Regions from separate parts of the Stenotrophomonas sp. 22DLJC03 genome, predicted to be linked through region 2. Evidence: riboswitches for the same ligand, from Rfam matches in the RefSeq annotation. Region 2 holds a riboswitch; the other holds the start of a gene.

Region 1 (9,552 bases), on a different contig from region 2:
CCGAGGCCTTCGCCGATTTCCGCCTGCTGGCAATGCAGCGCCATCCGGATGGCGCCGGTGCCGGCGTGCCCGGGCAGGTCCGCCAGGCCATCTTCCTGCTGGGTGGCACCCACTACCTGTGCTTCGACAGCCTGGACGTGCACGACTTCACCTTCAGCCCGTCGATCTCGCTGTTCGTCGAGTGCTCCGGCGCCGAACAGTTCGAGCGTGCCGCGCGTGTGCTGGGCGAGGGCGGCCACTGGCTGATGCCGGTGGGCGACTACGACTTCAGCAACCGCTACGGCTGGGTGCAGGATCGCTTCGGGGTGTCGTGGCAGTTGAGCCTGGGGCAGATGCCGGACCCGTGACCGGATTGTTGTGGGTGTGGCCTTGGTCCGCACACCCTCATGAAAACGGCCCGCTTGCGCGGGCCGTTCTCTTTACCGATGCAGCGAGGAATCAAGCCTCGACTTCATCATCCTTGTAGGCATCGACCGGGATGCAGGCGCACATCACGTTCTTGTCGCCGTACACGTTGTCGACACGCGCCACCGGCGGCCAGTACTTGCTCTGCTTCAGGCTGGCCAGCGGGAACGCAGCCAGTTCACGCGGGTAGGCGTGGGTCCACTCGCTGGCGGTCACCGCAGTGGCGGTATGCGGCGCGTTCTTCAGCGGGTTGTCCTCGCGGTCCAGGCGGCCGTCTTCGATCGCGGTGATCTCCTCGCGGATCTGGATCATCGCGTCGATGAAGCGATCCAGCTCGTGCAGCGATTCGCTCTCGGTCGGTTCGACCATCAGCGTGCCGGCCACCGGGAAGCTCAGGGTCGGGGCATGGAAGCCGAAGTCGATCAGGCGCTTGGCCACGTCCTCGGCGCCGATGCCGCTGGTCTTCTCCAGCGGGCGCACGTCGAGGATGCACTCGTGCGCCACCAGACCGTTGCGGCCGGTGTACAGGGTCTTGAAGTGCGGGGCCAGGCGCTTGGCGATGTAGTTGGCGTTGAGCTGCGCAACCTGAGTGGCCTTGCGCAGGCCGTCGCGGCCCATCATCGCGATGTACATCCAGCTGATCGGCAGGATCGAGGCGCTGCCGAAGCTGGCCGCGCTGACCATGCCGACCGGGCCGTTGTCCCCCAGCTTGCCCGGCAGGAACGGCGCCAGGTGCTCCTTGACCGCACACGGGCCAACGCCCGGGCCGCCGCCGCCGTGCGGGATGCAGAAGGTCTTGTGCAGGTTCAGGTGGGAAACGTCCGAACCCCACTTGCCCGGCTTGGCCACGCCGACCAAGGCGTTCATGTTGGCACCGTCGGTGTACACCTGGCCGCCGTGCTTGTGGATGATCTCGCAGATCTCCACCACTTCTTCCTCGAACACGCCGTGCGTGGACGGGTAGGTCATCATGATCGCGGCCAGGCGGTCGCTGTACTTCTCGGCGTTGAGGCGGATGTCCTCGACGTCGACGTTGCCGTTGGCGTCGGTCTTGGTCACCACCACCTTCATGCCGCACATCTGCGCCGAGGCCGGGTTGGTGCCGTGCGCCGAGTCAGGGATAAGGCAGATGTCACGATGGTCTTCGCCGCGCGAACGGTGGTAGGCACGGATCGCCAGCAGGCCGGCATACTCGCCCTGCGCGCCGGAGTTCGGCTGCAGGCTCACTGCGTCGTAGCCGGTGCATTCGACCAGCATCGCTTCCAGCGAGTCGATCAGTTCCTTGTAGCCCAGCGCCTGGTCGGCCGGCACCAGCGGATGGATCTGCGAGAACTCCGGCCAGGTCACCGGAATCATCTCGGCGGTGGCGTTGAGCTTCATGGTGCACGAGCCCAGCGGGATCATCGTGCGGTCCATCGCCAGGTCCTTGTCGGCCAGCGAGCGCAGGTAGCGCAGCAGCTCGTGCTCGCTGTGGTGGGTGTTGAACACCGGGTGGGTCAGGAATTCAGACTGGCGCAGCAGGCCGGCCGGCAGTGCGTCGGCGGTGCTGGCATCCAGTGCGTCCACGTCCAGCGAGGCACCGAACACGGCAGCCACGGCCACGATGTCGGCGCGGGTGGTGGTTTCGTCCAGGCTGATGCCGACCGAGTCGCTGTCGATCGCACGCAGGTTGTAACCGGCGGCACGGGCCTTGGCGTGGATCTCATCGGCGTGCACGCCGGTGACATGCAGGGTGTCGAAGAAGTCACCACCGACCTGCACGCCGGCCTTGCGCAGTGCCGCAGCCAGGATCGAAGCCAGGCGGTGGGTGCGGCGCGCGATGCGGGTCAGGCCTTCCGGACCGTGGTAGACGGCATACATCGAGGCCATCACCGCCAGCAGCACCTGTGCGGTGCAGATGTTGGAGGTGGCCTTCTCGCGGCGGATGTGCTGTTCGCGGGTCTGCAGGGTCAGGCGGTAGGCCGGGTTGCCCTGTGCGTCGATCGAGACGCCGATCAGGCGGCCCGGCATCGAACGCTTGTAGGCGTCACGGCAGGCCATGAACGCAGCATGCGGGCCACCGAAGCCGAACGGCACGCCGAAACGCTGGCTGTTGCCGACCACGATGTCCGCACCCCATTCGCCCGGGGCAGCCAGCAGGGTCAGTGCCAGCAGGTCGGTGGCCACGGCCACCAGGCCGCCGCGCGCGTGCACGGCATCGACCAGTGCCTTGTAGTCGCCCACCTGGCCGAAGGTGTCCGGGTACTGCAGCAGCAGGCCGAAGGCTTCTGCTTCCAGCGCTTCGGCCGGGGTGCCCACGCGCAGCACGATGCCCATCGGTTCGGCGCGGGTGCGCAGCAGTTCCAGCGTCTGCGGGTGTACGGCGTCGTGCACGAAGAAGGTGTCCGACTTCGACTTGGCCGAGCGCTTGGCCAGGGTCATCGCTTCGGCGGCGGCGGTCGCTTCGTCCAGCAGCGAGGCGTTGGCGATTTCCATGCCGGTCAGGTCGGCGCACAGGGTCTGGAAGTTGATCAGCGCTTCCATGCGGCCCTGCGAGATTTCCGCCTGGTACGGGGTGTAGGCGGTGTACCAGGCCGGGTTTTCCAGGATGTTGCGCAGGATCACGTTCGGCGTGTGGGTGCCGTAGTAGCCCTGGCCGATGAAGCTGCGCAGTACGGTGTTCTTGTCGGCGATCGCGCGGATCTTCGCCAGCGCCTGCACTTCGGTGATCGACTCCGGCAGCGCCAGCGGTGCCGGCGACTTGATCTTGGCCGGCACAATGGCATCGGTCATCGCATCCAGCGAGGCGTGGCCGATGACGCCGAGCATCTGCGCGATCTCGGCATCGTTGGGGCCGATGTGGCGCTCGACGAAGGCCGAATGATGCTCGAGCTCACGCAGGGAAGGGGTGTTCTGGGACATGGCGAAGGATCCGTCAGGAAAGGGCACACGCACGGGCACAAGCCGCCGGTCGGCGGTCTGCGGGGCGCCCCTCTGTCCTTTTGCCTGAGAGTTTGAAAGCGCGGCGGACCGCTGCTTCTTGCCCCTTCGGCGCCGGATTGAACCGGTCTCTCCAGAGTTCTGTTACGGGTGGTATCGGGCCTGAGCGATTACGGGCGTTGCGCCTTCGGCAGCGGTGTTCCGCTTCTCCCACCGTGTTGCCCGCCGATTATAGCCCGTTGCGCGCCGGCCGGCCGCTCCCGGGAGGCGCCGCTGCGCCTGAATGGCCGATGGCCCGGCCGTGCGTTTTGTGCATCCGTGCATGGCGCGGGGCGCAATCCCCACCTATGATGGGCGGATACCCGAATTCATCTGGCGCTGTCCCTGTTTCAGGGGACTGGCGCCCGCCGTGCGTGCCGCGCATGGCCCTGCCGGACGCCTCTCCATGACCGCCGCTGTTGCTCCTTCCACCCGCCGCATGGCCCTGCTGCTTGCTGGCCTGGCCATGTTCGGTCCGTTCTCGATCGACACCATCTTCCCGGCGTTCCCGCAGCTGGCCCAGCGCCTGGCGGTGGACGAAGTGGCGGTGCAGCAGACCATCAGCGTGTACCTGCTGTTCTACGGCCTGATGAGCCTGGCCCATGGACCGCTGTCCGACGCCTGGGGCCGCAAGCGGGTGATCCTCGGCGGTCTGGTGATATTCGTCGGCGCCTCGGTGGGCTGTGCATTGTCTACCGACCTGACCACGCTGCTGGCGTTCCGCGCACTGCAGGGCCTGTCCGCCGGCGTGGGCATGATCGTCGGCCGCGCGGTGATCCGCGATCTGTACCACGGCCACGACGCGCAGCGGCTGATGAGCCAGGTGTCGATGCTGTTCGGTATCGCCCCGGCCATCGCCCCGATCATCGGTGGCTGGATCCTGCTCAGCGGCGCTGGCTGGCCGTTGATCTTCTGGTTCCTGGTGGTGTTCGCGCTGGTGCTGCTGGCGGCCACTGCACGCTACCTGCCGGAAACCCATCCGGTCGAGGCGCGCGTGCCGTTGTCACCGCGCGTGCTGCTGCGCGACTACGTGCGCATCGGCTTCAATCCGCGTTTCCTGCGCCTGGCGCTGGCCGGCAGCATCGGCTTCGGTGGCGTGTTCCTGTACATCTCCTCGGCGCCGGTGTTCGTGATGCAGCACCTGCACCTGGGCGAGGGCGGCTTCGCCTGGCTGTTCATTCCCACCATCGGCGGCATGACCACCGGCTCGTTCCTGTCCGGGCGCATGGCCGGGCACAGCAGCCCTACGCGACAGGTCGCCATCGGTTTCGGCCTGTGCGCGCTGTCGGTGCTGCTGAACATCGGCTACGTCGGCCTGGCACCGCAGTTCGCACTGCCGTGGGCGGTGATGCCGATCTTCCTGGGCGGCATGGGCATGGCGCTGATCTTCCCGATCCTGGCGCTGGCGGTGCTGGACATGTACCCGCACCAGCGCGGCCTGGCCTCGTCGCTGCAGGCGTTCGTGCAGCTGATGATCAGCACCGTGGTGGCTGGCGTAGTGTCGCCGCTGCTCAGCGCCAGCCCGCTGCACCTGGCGCTGGGCCAGGCCGCGTTCTTCGGCGCCGGCTTCGTGTTCTGGTACTGGGAACACCAGCGCGAGCGCGCGGCGCAGGCAGCCTGCACGGGCCATTGAGCAGCGTGCAGGGGTAGGGTTGGCGGGGATGCCGGCACATCCTTGCAGCCGCGGACAACCGGACTAGGCTGGGCATTCCAGCCAGCCGGTGCGTGGATGCACGACAGCCAGCCAATCCGATGTCGTCGCATGAGGTACCCCCATGGCTGCACAGCAGACCTACCGCCTGTTCGAGGTGGCGCTGAAGGAGCGCCGCGTTCTTTCCCCTTCCCTGGACCGCATGGTGTTCACCGGTGCCGACGTGGCGCGGATGAAGACCGAAGGCCCGGACCAGCGGATCAAGGTGTTCTTCCCCTTGCCCGGCCAGGAGGTGCCACAGGTGCCCAGCGGCGAGGACTGGTATCCGCGCTACCGGGCCCTGCCTGATGAGCTGCGGCCGCCGATGCGCACCTACACCATCCGCCAGCTGCGTGCCGAGCAGGGCGAGGTCGACGTTGATTTCGTCATCCACGGCGTGACCGGGCCCGCTTCGCGCTGGGCCATGCATGCGCGGCCGGGTGACCGTGTCGTGCTGCTGGCCCCCGATGCCGACTGTGCCGACAGCAGCGAAGGTTGGGAATGGAAGCCGCCGGCCGGTGTCGGCCAGGTACTGCTGGTGGCCGATGAGACGGCGTTGCCTGCGGTGGCGGGCATCCTGGAGGAACTGGCGGCCATGCCTGATCCGCCGCGCACGCTGGCATTGCTGGAAGTGGCCCAGGCCGGCGACGCGGTGCCGTTGAAAGCGCCGGGCACCGCCGAGCTGGTGTGGTTGCCGCGTGGGCAGGCCGCCTATGGCCAGCCGCTGCTGCAGGCGGTCCAGGAACGGCTGGCAGCGACCTCGAGCGTGGCTGCCGGCGATGCGCTGGAAGAGATCGATGTCGACGCGCAGATCCTGTGGGAGCAGGCCGATGCCAGCGTGGCCGGACCGCTGTATGCCTGGGTGGCCGGCGAGGCGGGTGCGGTCATGGCGATCCGCCGCCATCTGGTGCGTGACTGCGGGCTGGACCGCCGCGCCATCACCTTCATGGGCTACTGGCGGCACGGCAAAGTGCTGGACTGAGCGGTGGCGTGAAGCGGTGCTGCGGGCGGGGTGCGTTATCCTTGCGCCCCCCTCGCAGCGGTACCGCATCATGTCCACCAGCTCCAAGATCCGCCGCGACCAGCGCCGTCGCCAGGAAAAGCAGGCCGCCAACAAGGCAGCCGCGCAGGCCTCGCCGGTGGAGCCGCATGCCGAACTGCGCGACCCGCAGCGCACGCTGCTGGCCGGTATCGTCCGGCGCGATGGCGAATGGGTGCTGGGCATGGATGGCCGCATCGCCGGCCAGAGCGAGAGTGCTGCCCAGGTGCTGGCCTTGATCATGCAGGCCGGCGAACTGCACGAACGCAACGGCACGCCGGTGCGCCTGGTGTACTCGGATGCACTGCGTGATGCTGCGCAGGCCGAAGCGAAGGAAAAGGGCCAGACCTTCGAGGAATTCAAGGCCGAGCTGGCCGCAGCGATGGCCGCGAAGAAGAACAGCTGACAAGCATTTCGGTAGAGCCGGCCGCTGGCCGGCTGCCCGTTGGGTCTTCATCGCGTAGTTGCCGGACAGCGGCCGGCACTACCAGAAAGGGGCGGATCCTCGCGGATCCGCCCCTTTTTTCATTTCGCCGCCGGGGCCGCGTTGGCCTGCCAGCCGCACATCTGGCCTTCGTTCTGCTGCTTCAGCCATTCGTTGACCGGGCTGAAGTACTCGATCATCGGGCCGGCATCGAGCTTGTCGGTGCCGGTCAGTTCCTTCAGCGTGGCCTGCCACGGCTGGCTGGCACCCTTGCTCAGCATCGCCCAGTACTTCTGGCCAGCTTCCTTGTTGCCGTAGAAGGTGCACTCATGCAGTGGGCCCTTGTAGCCGGAGGCATCGCACAGGCCCTTGTAGAACTGGAACTGCAGGATGCGCGCCAGGAAGTAGCGGGTGTACGGAGTGTTGCCCGGTACGTGGTACTTCGCGCCCGGATCGAAGAACTCTTCGCCGCGGGTGCTGGCTGGGGCCACGCCCTGGTACTTGGCCTTCAGGTCCCACCACGCCTTGTTGTAGTTGTCGGCGGTGATGGAGCCATCGAACACACCCCAGCGCCAGCGGTCGATCATCAGCCCGAACGGCAGGAACGACACACCCGAAAGAGCCATGCGCATCTGGTTGTTGATGACCGCCTCGCGGCTTTCGGTCGGCGCATCGACCAGGCCGATCGAGCTGAGGTACTTGGGCGTCATCGCCAGCACGATGGTGTCGCCGATTGCTTCATGGAAGCCATCGTTGGCACCGCCCTGGAACAGCGGCGGCAGCGGGTTGTAGGCCAGGTCGTAATAGATGTGGCCCAGCTCGTGGTAGATGGTGGTGAAGTTCTCTTCGTTCGGCTTGATGCACATCTTGGTGCGCACGTCGCCTTCCATGTTCATGTCCCAAGCGCTGGCGTGGCAGACCACATCGCGGTCATCGGGCTTGATGAACTGGGTTTTTTCCCAGTAGGACTGCGGCAGCGACGGCATGCCCAGCGACACGTAGAAGTCCTGCGCGCGCTCGGTCATCTGCTTGGCGGTGCGCAGTTCGGCCTCGCGCTGCGCCTTGTACTGCGCCGCTACGTTGGCATCCTTGCCGGCCTTGGCCAGCGCCGCGCTAAGGTTGGTCTGGTACTGCTTTTCAAGCGCAGCGGTGATGTCCAGGCTGCCGGCACCCGGGTACGGTTCCAGCTGGTCCCACAGGTTCGACCAGTCCTGCTGCCACATGTTGCCCAGCAGATGCGCCGCGATCAGGCCGTTGCCCACTTCGGCCTTGTCCTTGCCGTAGGTCTTGTCCAGCTTGCCGCGTGCATAGCAATGCAGCTGCTCGTACATCGGCTTGACCTGCTCCCACAGGCGGTCGGTTTCCGGGCCGATCTGCTCCGGCGGCATGTCGTAGCCGCTGCGCCACATCTGCCCGGCATCGGTGAAGCCCATGCCCTTGGCACCTTCGTTCACCAGGCCGACAAACTTCTGGTAGTCGCCGCGCATGCTCTTGGTGGTGCTGTGCCAGCCCTGCCATGCGTCGAGCTGCTTGTCGTAATCGCGGCTGCGCGCCAGCACCTGCTCCAGCTCGCCCAGCTGGCGGCAGGAGTTCGGATCGTTGGCATCGGTGCAGTACTTGCCGGCACCGTAGCTGCCTTCCATGCGGGTGGCGATCTGGGTCAGTTCTGCCAGCTTGGCCGGGTCACGGGGTGCCGGCATCGAGGACATCAGCTTCAGCAGGTGGATCGCGCGCTTGCTGTCCTCGCTCATCGGCTTGCCATCGAACTTGGCGGCCTGTTCGATCCAGCTGTTGAGCTGGGTCAGTGAGCGCTCGTTGGCCTTGGCCGCGATGCGTTCCGAATCACTGTTGATGTAGGTGGAGGACAGCCACTGCGCCGAGGTCATCTCCGGGTAGGCGGCCTTGAATTCGGCATTGATGCGGGCCACGAACTGGTCGGCGGTTTCGCCGGCCGGGGCGCTGCTGCTGGCGGTGTCGGTGCCTGGCGCAGCTTCCTTCTTGCAGGCGGCCAGGGCCAGCGTGGCGGCGGCGATTGCCGAGGCCAGCAGGAGATGACGGTGTTTCACGGGCGGTCCTTGGGTGGTGAACGACCGCCGAAGGCTAGTGGGCAGGCGTTGCCACCGCAAGTGGCGGAAGTCGGCCGGGCGGCGCCCTGGGACCGCGACATCGCATGCGCGCTGTCGCTCCCACGCTTCGCTGCGCGAAACGCGGGCCCCACTTACCAGCTCCCAGACCCCCGCCGCTTCGCGGCCGCCCCCCTGACTCAGGGGGCTTTGCCCCAGACGCAATTCGGTGATGGCAGTAGATCCACGCCATGCGTGGATGAGACCTGTCAGAAATCGAGACTCAAATTCGGATCCGACCCCGTGCCGACCAACGGTCGGCACCCACCAACAGCAGCGGAAATCTGTCGAAGGCGGGGTGGGTCCGGTGGCGGGAGTGTCCGCGGCATGGATGCCGCGGCCAAGCCCCCATGGATGGGTTCACGGCGTCTCCCGCCACCGGACCCACCCCGCCTACCCACAGGAACCCCGCTGTTGCTGTTGCTTCGGCCGTTGCCGTTGCCTCTGCGGGTGCAGGGCGCAGCCCTGCCGACAAACCCTAACTCTCGCAGTTGGCGAACACGTCGCGGTCGCGCTCGTACAGCGATGTCTTCACCTGCATCAGACCCAGCACCGACGGGAACAGGTTGTCGTGGTCGGTATACGCTGCCGAACGTGTGCGCAGGCACTGCAGGTTCAATCCGCGGCTGCTGGCGAAGCCCTGCGAGAACCACATCGTCATCGGCACCCGGGTCTGTTCGGCCGGGGCGATCGCGTAAGGCACGCCGTGCAGGAACAGGCCCTTCTCGCCCAACGACTCGCCATGGTCGGACAGGTAGATCATCGCCGAGTCGTAGTCCTGCATGCCCTGCAACGTGCCGATGGTCCTGGTCAGGAAGTGATCGGTGTACAACACGGCGTTGTCGTAGCTGTTGGTGATTTCTTCGCGCGAGCAGCGGCCGATGTCACGGGTGTCGCAGGTCGGGGTGAAGCG
Region 2 (9,552 bases):
GCCCCCGGCCTGAAGACCCTGGACGATGCCATCGCGCTGCGCCGCAAGCTGCTGCTGGCGTTCGAACGTGCCGAGGCCGAACCGGACCCGGCGAAGAAGGCGGCGTGGCTGAGCTTCGCCGTGGTCGGCGGTGGCCCCACCGGTGTTGAACTGGCCGGCACCCTGGCAGAGATCGCACGGCATACGCTGCGCAACGAGTTCCGCCACATCGACCCGGCCAGCGCCAAGGTGCGGCTGGTCGAGGCCGGGCCGCGCGTGCTGTCCTCGTTCCCGGAAGTGCTTTCGCTGAAGGCGCGCCGGCAGCTGGAAAAACTGGGCGTGGAAGTGTTGACCGGTACCCCGGTGAGCGACATCGACAGCCAGGGCTTCAAGCTCGGTGATCAGTTCGTGCCGGCGCGCACCGTGGTCTGGGCCGCCGGTGTGGCTGCTTCACCACTGGCGCGTACACTGGACGTGCCGCTGGACCGCGCCGGCCGCGTGCAGGTGCAACCAGACCTGACACTGCCTGGCCATCCGGAGCTGTTCGTGGCCGGCGATCTGGCCGTGCTGAACCAGGCCAACGGCAAGCCGGTACCCGGCGTTGCGCCCGCCGCCAAGCAGATGGGCAAGTACGTGGCCGAGGTGCTCCGCGCGCGCCTGCACGACAAGCCGGCGCCAGGTCCCTTCAAGTACGCCGACTTCGGCAACCTCGCCACCATCGGCCGCATGGCTGCAATCGTGCACCTGGGCAGGCTGCAGCTCTCGGGCATCCTCGCCTGGTGGTTCTGGCTGGCCGCGCACGTGTTCTTCCTGATCGGTTTCCGCAACCGCATCGTGGTGCTGCTGAACTGGGCCGTGGCGTACTGGAGCTACCAGCGCAGCGCGCGCATCATCTTCGGTGATGATCAGGAAGACCGGCGGCCGAGGCGCTAGGGCCGCACGCATGTTCCTGTAGAGCCGAGCCCATGCTCGGCTCACGGCGCCTTCGGCTTCGGGTACCACATCGCGTTGACGATCACCCAGCGCTGGTCGAAGCGCCCCATGTGGAAGTAGTCGACGAACCACGGCGTTTCCAGCCGCACCGAGGCCGCGTTGCCGGTCACGTCCAGCACCGTGCAGCGGCGATCCCATTGATCTTTCGGGGTCTTCAGCGCGCCCTGCTTCGTCAGCGAGACCAGTTCTTCCTTCGACATCCGGCGCAGGCCCAGGCGTTCGTCCGGTGTATCACCGAGCACCGCACGTTTGGCCAGGTCCGGGTGCAGGGAACGGGCGACACGCTGCGGGTCGGCCTCCAGCTGGCCATCCACGTAGTCATGGCAGGTGGCTTCGATGGCTGCGATCGTGGCGGCGTCGGCGGCAGGGCTTGCTGCTGCGGAAAGTGCGAACAACAGGGCAACGGTGGACATCCGGGTCTCCAGCGCTGAAGGCTGGGCGATCATGGCATGGCCGGATGCGCCCCATCCACGCATGGCGTGGATCTACTGCAACAGCCAGGCCAGTTTGCGTTCGCGCGGCTGCCGCTTGAGCTCCCATTCGGCACGTGAGGCCGCTGCTCGGTCCGGGTACTCGCGCACCGCCAGGACCCGCAGTGGTGGCCGCGACCGGGTGTAACGCGCGCCCTTTCCGGCCTGGTGGGCAGCGAAACGCGCGTCCACGTCGGTGCTGATGCCGGCGTAGTAGCTGCCATCGCGGCATTCGAGCAGGTACAGGAACCACGGGCGGAGGGACGGTGCCATGCCCGGATTATGCCGTGATGCACTGCAGCGGATATACTGGCGCCCGAATGCAGGAGAGAGGCGCCGCGCTGGCGCCCGCCGAAGGCGCAGGCTCCCATGATCGCTCAGGCCGGTGGGCTGGAATCCCACCAACCATGCATTCGACTCGCCGAGCTGGAGAGAGGTCACCGGGCACGCCCGGGACGATCCGCCGAAGGGGCACGCGGCCCATGCCGCTGAACTCTCAGGCAAAAGGACAGCGGGAGCGGCACCGGTCATCGTCATCCCGTCATTGCGCAGGCAATGGCGATAGTGGCGCATGGCCGGCCCCACCGCGCCCGGAGCCTGTCCCATGCTGTTGTCCATCATCTACCTGATCGCTATTTCCGCCGAAGCCATGACCGGCGCGCTGTCCGCCGGCCGCCGCCGCATGGACCTGTTCGGTGTGGTCATGATCGCCTGCGTCACCGCCCTCGGCGGCGGATCACTGCGCGACATCCTGCTCGGCCACTATCCGCTGGGCTGGGTGAAGCATCCCGAGTACCTGGGCTTCACCGTGTGTGCGGCGCTGATCGCCACCTGGGTCGCACGCTGGATGCACCACTTCCGCCGCACCTTCCTGGTGCTCGATGGCCTGGGCCTGATCGCCTTCACCCTGATCGGCTGCTCGATCGCACGTGAGGCCGGCCATGCCATGCCGATCGTGCTGATTGCCGGCATGCTGACAGGCGCCTTCGGCGGCGTGCTGCGCGACATCCTCTGCAACGAGGTGCCGCTGATCTTCCAGAAAGAGCTGTACGCGATCATCGCGCTGCTGACCGGCGCGGCCTACCTGTTGCTGCTGCACTGGGGCGTGGCCGACGCTACCGCGATCCTGTGCTGCCTGGGCGGCGGCTTCGCGCTGCGCCTGCTGGCGATCCACTACCGCTGGGAAATGCCGAAGTTCGTCTATCACGACGAAGTGCATTGATTGCTTGATGGTAGTGCCGGCCGCTGGCCGGAAACACGGCACACGCCCGCAGATTCCAGCCGGTTGCAGGCCAGCGGCCGGCACTACCGATTGCGTTGCATGACGTTGGTCATGCGGCATTGGCCGGGGTGATTGGCTACCATTGTCGCCCCGTCGCTGCCGCGACGGCATCCAGCCACGCCGCGCCCGCGGCCCCGCCAGACACTCCCTCCCCGCTGCCCGTGGTGCCGTGAACGCACCGACGGGCCCGCATGTCCCTGCGCGCGCAGGGCGCAGGATGCCCCATGTCTGTCGCCGAAAACTCCCGCTTCCGTCGTGCCCGCCCGTTGCTGATCGTGCTGGGCGTTGCCCTTGCCGGCGGCCTGCTGTGGGGGTTCTGGCCACGCACGGAGGCCGGTGCCGGCGACGATGCACCCGGCAAGACGGTACCCGTGCGCATCGCCCGCGCCAGCGCCGAGCCGCTGGTGCTGCGCCTGAAGGCGGTCGGTACGGTCACGCCGCTGCACAGCGTGGTGGTACGCAGCCGCGTGGACGGCGAACTGCTGCGACTGCATTTCCAGGAAGGCCAGCAGGTGAAGGCCGGCGATCTGCTGGCGCAGATCGACCCGCGCCCGTATGAAGTGAAGCTGGCGCAGGCCAAGGGCACCCAGCAACAGAACCTGGCCGAGCTGGAGAACGCCGAGCGCCAGCTGCAGCGCTACCGCGAACTGCAGAAGCAGAACTACGTGTCCGGGCAGGAACTGAGCGACCAGCAGAGCAAGGTGCGCCAGCTGCAGGGCCGCCGCCTCAGCGATCAGGCGTCTGTTGACGAGGCGCGCCTGCAGCTGCAGTACACCCGCATCACCGCACCGGTCAGTGGCCGCGTCGGGCTGCGCCGGTTGGACGTGGGCAACCTGGTACGCGCCAGCGATGCCGAAGGCCTGGTGACGCTGGCACAGACCGCACCGATCAGCGTTCTGTTCACCGTGCCCGAACCCGAGCTGCCGGCGCTGCTCGATGCCGTGCAGGTGCAACCGGCGCTGGCAGTGGAAACCTGGGACCGCGAAGAAGGCCGGCAGCTTGCCAGTGGCGCGCTGTCCAGTGTCGACAACCGCATCGATACCGCCACTGGCACGCTGAAACTGCGTGCGCACTTCGACAACCACGATCTGGCGCTGTTCCCCAACCAGTTCGTCAACGTCCGCCTGCAACTGGGCGAGCAGCGCGCGCTGCTGATTCCCGATGCCGCCGTGCAGTTCGGCAGCCAGGGCAACTACGTGCATATCGTCGACAAGGACAACAAGGCACAGCGCCGCAACGTGGTGCTCGGTCCGGCCGACGATGGACGCGTGGCCGTGCGCTCCGGACTGGTGGCCGGCGACCAGGTGGTGATCGAAGGCATCGACGGGCTGGAAGACGGCACGGCGGTGGAGATCATCACCGAGGAGGCCGCGATCAAGGCCGGCGCATGAATCTCTCGCGCCCGTTCATCCTGCGCCCGGTCGCAACGACTCTCCTGATGGTGGCGTTGCTGCTGTCCGGTGTACTGGCCTACCGCCTGCTGCCGGTGGCAGCGCTGCCGCAGGTCGACTATCCGATCATCCAGATCACAACGCTGTATCCGGGGGCCAGCCCGGAACTGACCACACGCACCATCACCGCGCCGCTGGAACGCCAGCTCGGGCAGATTCCCGGTCTGAAACAACTGTCGTCGACCAGTTCCGGCGGCGCCTCGGTCATTACCCTGCAGTTCGGGCTGGAGGTGTCGCTGGGCGTGGCCGAGCAGGACGTGCAGGCCGCCATCAACGCGGCAGGCAGCTTCCTTCCCGGAGACCTGCCGGTACCGCCGGTGTACCGCAAGGTCAACCCGGCCGACACACCGATCCTGACATTGGCGGTGACCTCGCAGGGACTGTCGCTGCCGCAGGTGCACGATCTGGTCGATACGCGCATTGCCCAGCGTCTGGCGCAGCTGCCCGGCGTCGGGCTGGTCAGCCTGGCCGGCGGCCAGCGCCCTGCGGTGCGCATCCAGGTCAATCCAGCGGCACTGGCCGCCAACGGCCTGGGCATGGACCACATCCGTACCGCGATTGCTGCGGCCAACGTCAACCTGCCCAAGGGCAGCTTCGATGGCCCGATCCGAGCGGTGATGCTCGACGCCAACGATCAGATGCGCAGCGTGGCCGAATACCGCGCGCTGGTACTGGCCTGGCATGACGGCGCGCCACTGCGGCTGGGCGATGTGGCCACCATCAGCGATGGCGCTGAGAACCGGCAGCTGGCCGCCTGGAGCGGCACTACGCCGGCAGTTCTGGTGAACATCCAGCGCCAGCCCGGTGCCAACGTGATCGCCGTGGTCGAGCAGGTGCGAGCATTGCTGCCGCAGCTGCAGGCCACGCTGCCGGCCGGCGTGCAGATGGACGTGCTGAGTGACCGCACCGAATCGATCCGCGCGTCGGTGCGCGGCGTGCAGAAGGAACTGGTGCTGGCCATCGCGCTGGTGGTGCTGGTCACCTGGGTGTTCCTGCGCAATCTGCCGGCCACACTGATTCCCAGCGTTGCAGTGCCGCTGTCGCTGGTCGGCACCTTCTCGGTGATGCTGCTGGCCGGCTATTCGCTCAACAACCTCACGCTGATGGCACTGACCATCGCCACCGGCTTCGTGGTGGACGACGCCATCGTGATGCTGGAGAACATCGCCCGCCATCTGGAGGACGGCGAAAGCCCCCGCGAGGCGGCGCTCAGGGGTGCAGCGGAAATCGGCTTCACTCTGGTCTCCTTGACGGTCTCGCTGATCGCGGTACTGATCCCGCTGCTGTTCATGGCCGACCTGGTGGGCGCGCTGTTCCATGAGTTCGCGGTGACGCTGGCGGTAGCCATCGGCATCTCGCTGCTGGTCTCGCTGACGCTGACGCCGATGCTGTGCGCGCGCTTCCTGAAGCCGCATGCGAAGGGGTCAGAGCCCCACGGGGATCTGACCCCGGCCCAGGGGTCGGATCCAGCCAGGGCTCCGACCCCAAAACAAGATGTCTTCGACCGCGTCATCACCCTTTACGACCGCCAGCTGCGCTGGGTGCTGCAGCGCCAGCCGCTGATGCTGCTGGCCACGGTGGCGACGCTGGCACTGACCGTAGCGCTGTACTTCGCCGTGCCCAAGGGTTTCTTCCCGGTGCAGGATGCCGGCCTGGTGCAAGGCATCAGCGAGGCGCCACAGGCTATCTCGTTCCAGGCCATGCGCGAGCGCCAGCAGGCGCTGGCGGCGGCCATCGAAGCCGACGAGGCAGTGGCCAGCGTCTCGTCCTACATCGGCGTGGACGGCAACAACGCCACGCTCAACACCGGCCGCCTGCTGATCGAACTGAAATCGCATGGCGACCGCGACGGTGCCGCCGTCGTGATGGAACGGCTGCAGCAGCGCGTGGCGAAGATTCCCGGCATCATCCTGTACCTGCAACCGGTGCAGGAACTGGGCATCGAAGACCGCATCAGCCGCAACCAGTACCAGTTCACCCTGACCACGCCGGATCTGGAAGCGCTGGAAAGCTGGACACCGAAGCTTCTGCAGGCCTTGCGCCAGTCGCCGGCGCTGCGTGATGTGTCCAGCGATCTGCAGATGCAGGGGCGGCAGGCGCGCGTGGCGATCGACCGCGATGCGGCGGCGCGCCTGGGCGTAAGCGTGGAAGCGGTAGCCGATGCCCTGTACGACGCCTATGGGCAGCGCCAGATTTCAACCATCTTCACCCAGGCCAGCCAATACCGGGTGGTGCTGGAAGCCGATCCGTCGCGCCAGCCGGGACCGGAAGCCATCACCGGCCTGCGCGTGCGCAACAGCGCCGGGCAGACCGTGCCGCTGGGTTCGGTAGCGCGTGTAGAGGTGGGTCCGTCCGCGCTGCTGCGCAATCACGTGGGCCAGTTCCCGGCGGCTACGCTTTCGTTCAATCTCGCCCCGGGCGCTTCGCTGGGCGAAGCGGTGGATGCCGTGCTCGCCGCGCGCGCGCAGGTGAATCTGCCGCAGAGCATCGAACTTCGCCTGCAGGGCGCGGCGGCCGCCTTCAGCAGCTCGCTATCGTCCACGTTGTGGCTGATCCTGGCGGCCGTGGTAGTGATGTACATCGTGCTGGGCGTGCTCTACGAGAGCTTCATCCATCCCATCACCATCCTGTCCACCCTGCCCTCGGCCACCGTGGGTGCATTGGCCGCACTGTGGCTGAGCGGACGCAGCCTGGATCTGATCGCGGTGATCGGCATCGTGCTGCTGATCGGGCTGGTGAAGAAGAACGCGATCATGATGATCGACTTCGCGCTGGACGCGCAGCGCACACGCGGCATGTCACCACGCGAGGCGATCCATCAGGCCGCGCTGCTGCGCTTCCGGCCGATCCTGATGACCACGCTGGCCGCACTGTTCGGCGCGGTACCGCTGATGCTGGCCAGCGGTTCCGGCGCCGAGCTGCGGCAGCCACTGGGCTGGGTGATGGTGGGCGGACTGCTGGTCAGCCAGGTATTGACGCTGTTCACCACGCCGGTGATCTACCTGGCCTTCGACCGCCTGCAGCGTGGCCGTGCAGCGGCCCCGACGGGCGCTGACGAGGCACGCGCGTGACCCCCATCGCGCGCCTGGCGCAGGCCTGCGTGCAGCGCCCGGTAGCAACGATCCTGCTGGCGGTGGCACTGGTGCTGGCCGGCCTGCTGGCGCTGCGGCTGTTGCCGGTGGCGCCGCTGCCACAGGTGGACTACCCAGCCATTGAAGTCAGTGCCAGCCTGCCCGGCGCCTCGCCCGAATCGATGGCCGCCACCGTGGCCACGCCGTTGGAGCGTGCGCTGGGCAGCCTGCCCGGCATCTCGCGCATCGATTCGGCCAGCACCCAGGGCCAGACCCAGATCGAACTGAAGTTCGTGCTCGGCCGTGATATCGATGAGGCCGCACGTGAAGTGCAGGCCGCGATCAACCTCGCTCGCGGCCAGCTGCCCAGTGGCATGCCGGGCATGCCGCAGTACCGCAAGGTGAATCCTTCGCAGGCACCGATCCTGGCACTGGCACTGACTTCGGACACGCGCTCGCCAGGCCAGCTGTATGACCTGGCCTCCACCGTGCTGGCGCAGAAGCTGTCGCAGGTACCAGGCGTGGGCGAAGTGCAGGTGGGCGGCAGTGCCTTGCCGGCAGTGCGTGTGTCGCTGGATCCGAACGCACTGAACCACGCCGGGCTGGCGCTGGAAGACGTAGCCCAGGTCATCGCCCGCGCCAATGCGGTGCGCCCGTTGGGTGCGGTGGGGGATGCGCACCAGCAGTGGCAGCTGGAAGCGCCACTGCAGCTGCGCCAGGCCGCGCAGTATCGCGAGTTGGCTCTGAAGGTGAGCGACGACCGCACGCTGCGGCTGGGCGATGTAGCCGCCGTTGCCGATGGCGTGGAGGACCGCTATGCCAGCGGCTTCCACAACGAACGCCCGGCCGTGCTGCTGATCGTCAGCCGCCAACCCGGCGCCAACATCATCGCTACCGTCGATGCCATCCAGGCGCAGCTGCCCCAGCTGCATGCACTGCTGCCCTCCGGCGTGGACATGCGGCTGGTGATGGACCGCTCGCCGGTAATCCGCGCCACCCTGCATGAGGCAGAGCTCACCCTGGTGCTGGCGATCGTATTGGTGGTGCTGGTGGTGCTGGCCTTCCTCGGCCACTGGCGTGCTGCACTGGTGCCCAGCGTGGCGATCCCGGTGGTGCTGTTCGGTACGCTGGCGCTGATCGCGCTGATGGGCTTCTCGCTCAACACGCTCTCGCTGATGGCGTTGATTGTCGCGGCGGTGCTGGTGGTGGACGATGCCATCGTGGTGCTGGAGAACATCGCCCGCCATCGCGAACTCGGCGCGGACCGCTGGCAGGCGGCGGTGCGTGGCGCATCGGAAGTCGGTGCCACGCTGCTGTCGATGAACGTTGCACTGGCCGTGGTGTTCGTCGCCATCCTGTTCCTGGATGACTTCGTCGAACGCCTGTTCCGCGAATTCTCGCTGACCCTGGTGGCGGCAATGACGGTCTCCGTGCTGGTCGCGCTGAGCCTGGTTCCGATGCTGTGTGCACGATTGTTCGTGGATGCCGCGCAGCAACCCTCGCGTTGGCAGCGCGGCAGCAATGCACTGTTCGAGCGCGTGCGCGGCGCTTACCTGCGCACGCTGCAGGCCAGCCTGCGCCGGCTGCGCTGGCCGTTGCTGGCCTTCATTGCAGTCATCGCGCTCAACACGTGGCTGTTCCAGCAGGTGCCCAAGGGCATCGTGCCCAAGCAGGACACCGCGCAGCTGCGCGGCTTCGCCCGTGGCGATGACGGCCTGTCCTTTCAGGCCATGCAACCGAAGATCGATGCGTACAGGAAGCTGTTGCTGTCCGACCCGGCCATCGAGGACATCATCGGCTACATCGGTGGCAGCAACGGGGTCAACAACGCCTTCATCATGATCAAGATGAAGCCTCTGGCCGAGCGAAAGGTCTCCAGCCAAGAGGTGATTGACCGCCTGCGCGCGCGGCTGCCCAAGCTGCCCGGCGGCAATCTCTATCTGTGGGTGGACCAGGACATCCGCCTGGAGGGCGCAGGCAGCAGTGGCAAGTACGAGTTCCAGCTGCTGTCGGCCGATACAGCACCGCTGCGCGAATGGGCGCCGAAGGTGGCTGCCGCGCTGCGTGGCCTGCCCGAACTGGTGGACGTGGAAGCACAGGGCGAAGCAGGCATGCGCCAGGTGATGCTGGACATCGACCGCGAAGCAGCCGCGCGCCACGGCGTGGACCTGCGCACGGTGGCCAACATGCTCAACAACTCCTTCAGCCAGCGCCAGGTCGCCACGCTGTACGACAGCCTCAACCAGTACCGCGTGGTGATGGAGCTGGACCCGAAGCACACCCAGGACCCGGGCACGCTGTCACGC

The links. A riboswitch is a leader RNA that binds a small molecule or an ion and turns the genes downstream of it on or off. The one in region 2 is predicted to bind glycine.
Region 1: another riboswitch for glycine. It lies ahead of gcvP (aminomethyl-transferring glycine dehydrogenase); the one in region 2 lies ahead of AC13GA_RS12785 (trimeric intracellular cation channel family protein).

The regions. Positions count from the first base shown of each region.
Region 1 is NZ_JBSPUG010000002.1:256-9,807, forward strand. Features, by position in the region: gene AC13GA_RS05885 (VOC family protein) at 1-347, shown strand, start outside; gene gcvP (aminomethyl-transferring glycine dehydrogenase) at 439-3,306, opposite strand; glycine riboswitch at 3,369-3,471, opposite strand; gene AC13GA_RS05895 (multidrug effflux MFS transporter) at 3,770-4,996, shown strand; gene AC13GA_RS05900 (siderophore-interacting protein) at 5,139-6,035, shown strand; gene AC13GA_RS05905 (hypothetical protein) at 6,106-6,498, shown strand; gene AC13GA_RS05910 (M2 family metallopeptidase) at 6,618-8,582, opposite strand; gene AC13GA_RS05915 (phosphoethanolamine transferase) at 9,118-9,552, opposite strand, start outside.
Region 2 is NZ_JBSPUG010000003.1:457,213-466,764, reverse strand. Features, by position in the region: gene AC13GA_RS12800 (NAD(P)/FAD-dependent oxidoreductase) at 1-912, shown strand, start outside; gene AC13GA_RS12795 (nuclear transport factor 2 family protein) at 954-1,385, opposite strand; gene AC13GA_RS12790 (GIY-YIG nuclease family protein) at 1,458-1,715, opposite strand; glycine riboswitch at 1,756-1,845, shown strand; glycine riboswitch at 1,859-1,962, shown strand; gene AC13GA_RS12785 (trimeric intracellular cation channel family protein) at 2,047-2,664, shown strand; gene AC13GA_RS12780 (MdtA/MuxA family multidrug efflux RND transporter periplasmic adaptor subunit) at 2,949-4,115, shown strand; gene AC13GA_RS12775 (multidrug efflux RND transporter permease subunit) at 4,112-7,246, shown strand; gene AC13GA_RS12770 (efflux RND transporter permease subunit) at 7,243-9,552, shown strand, end outside.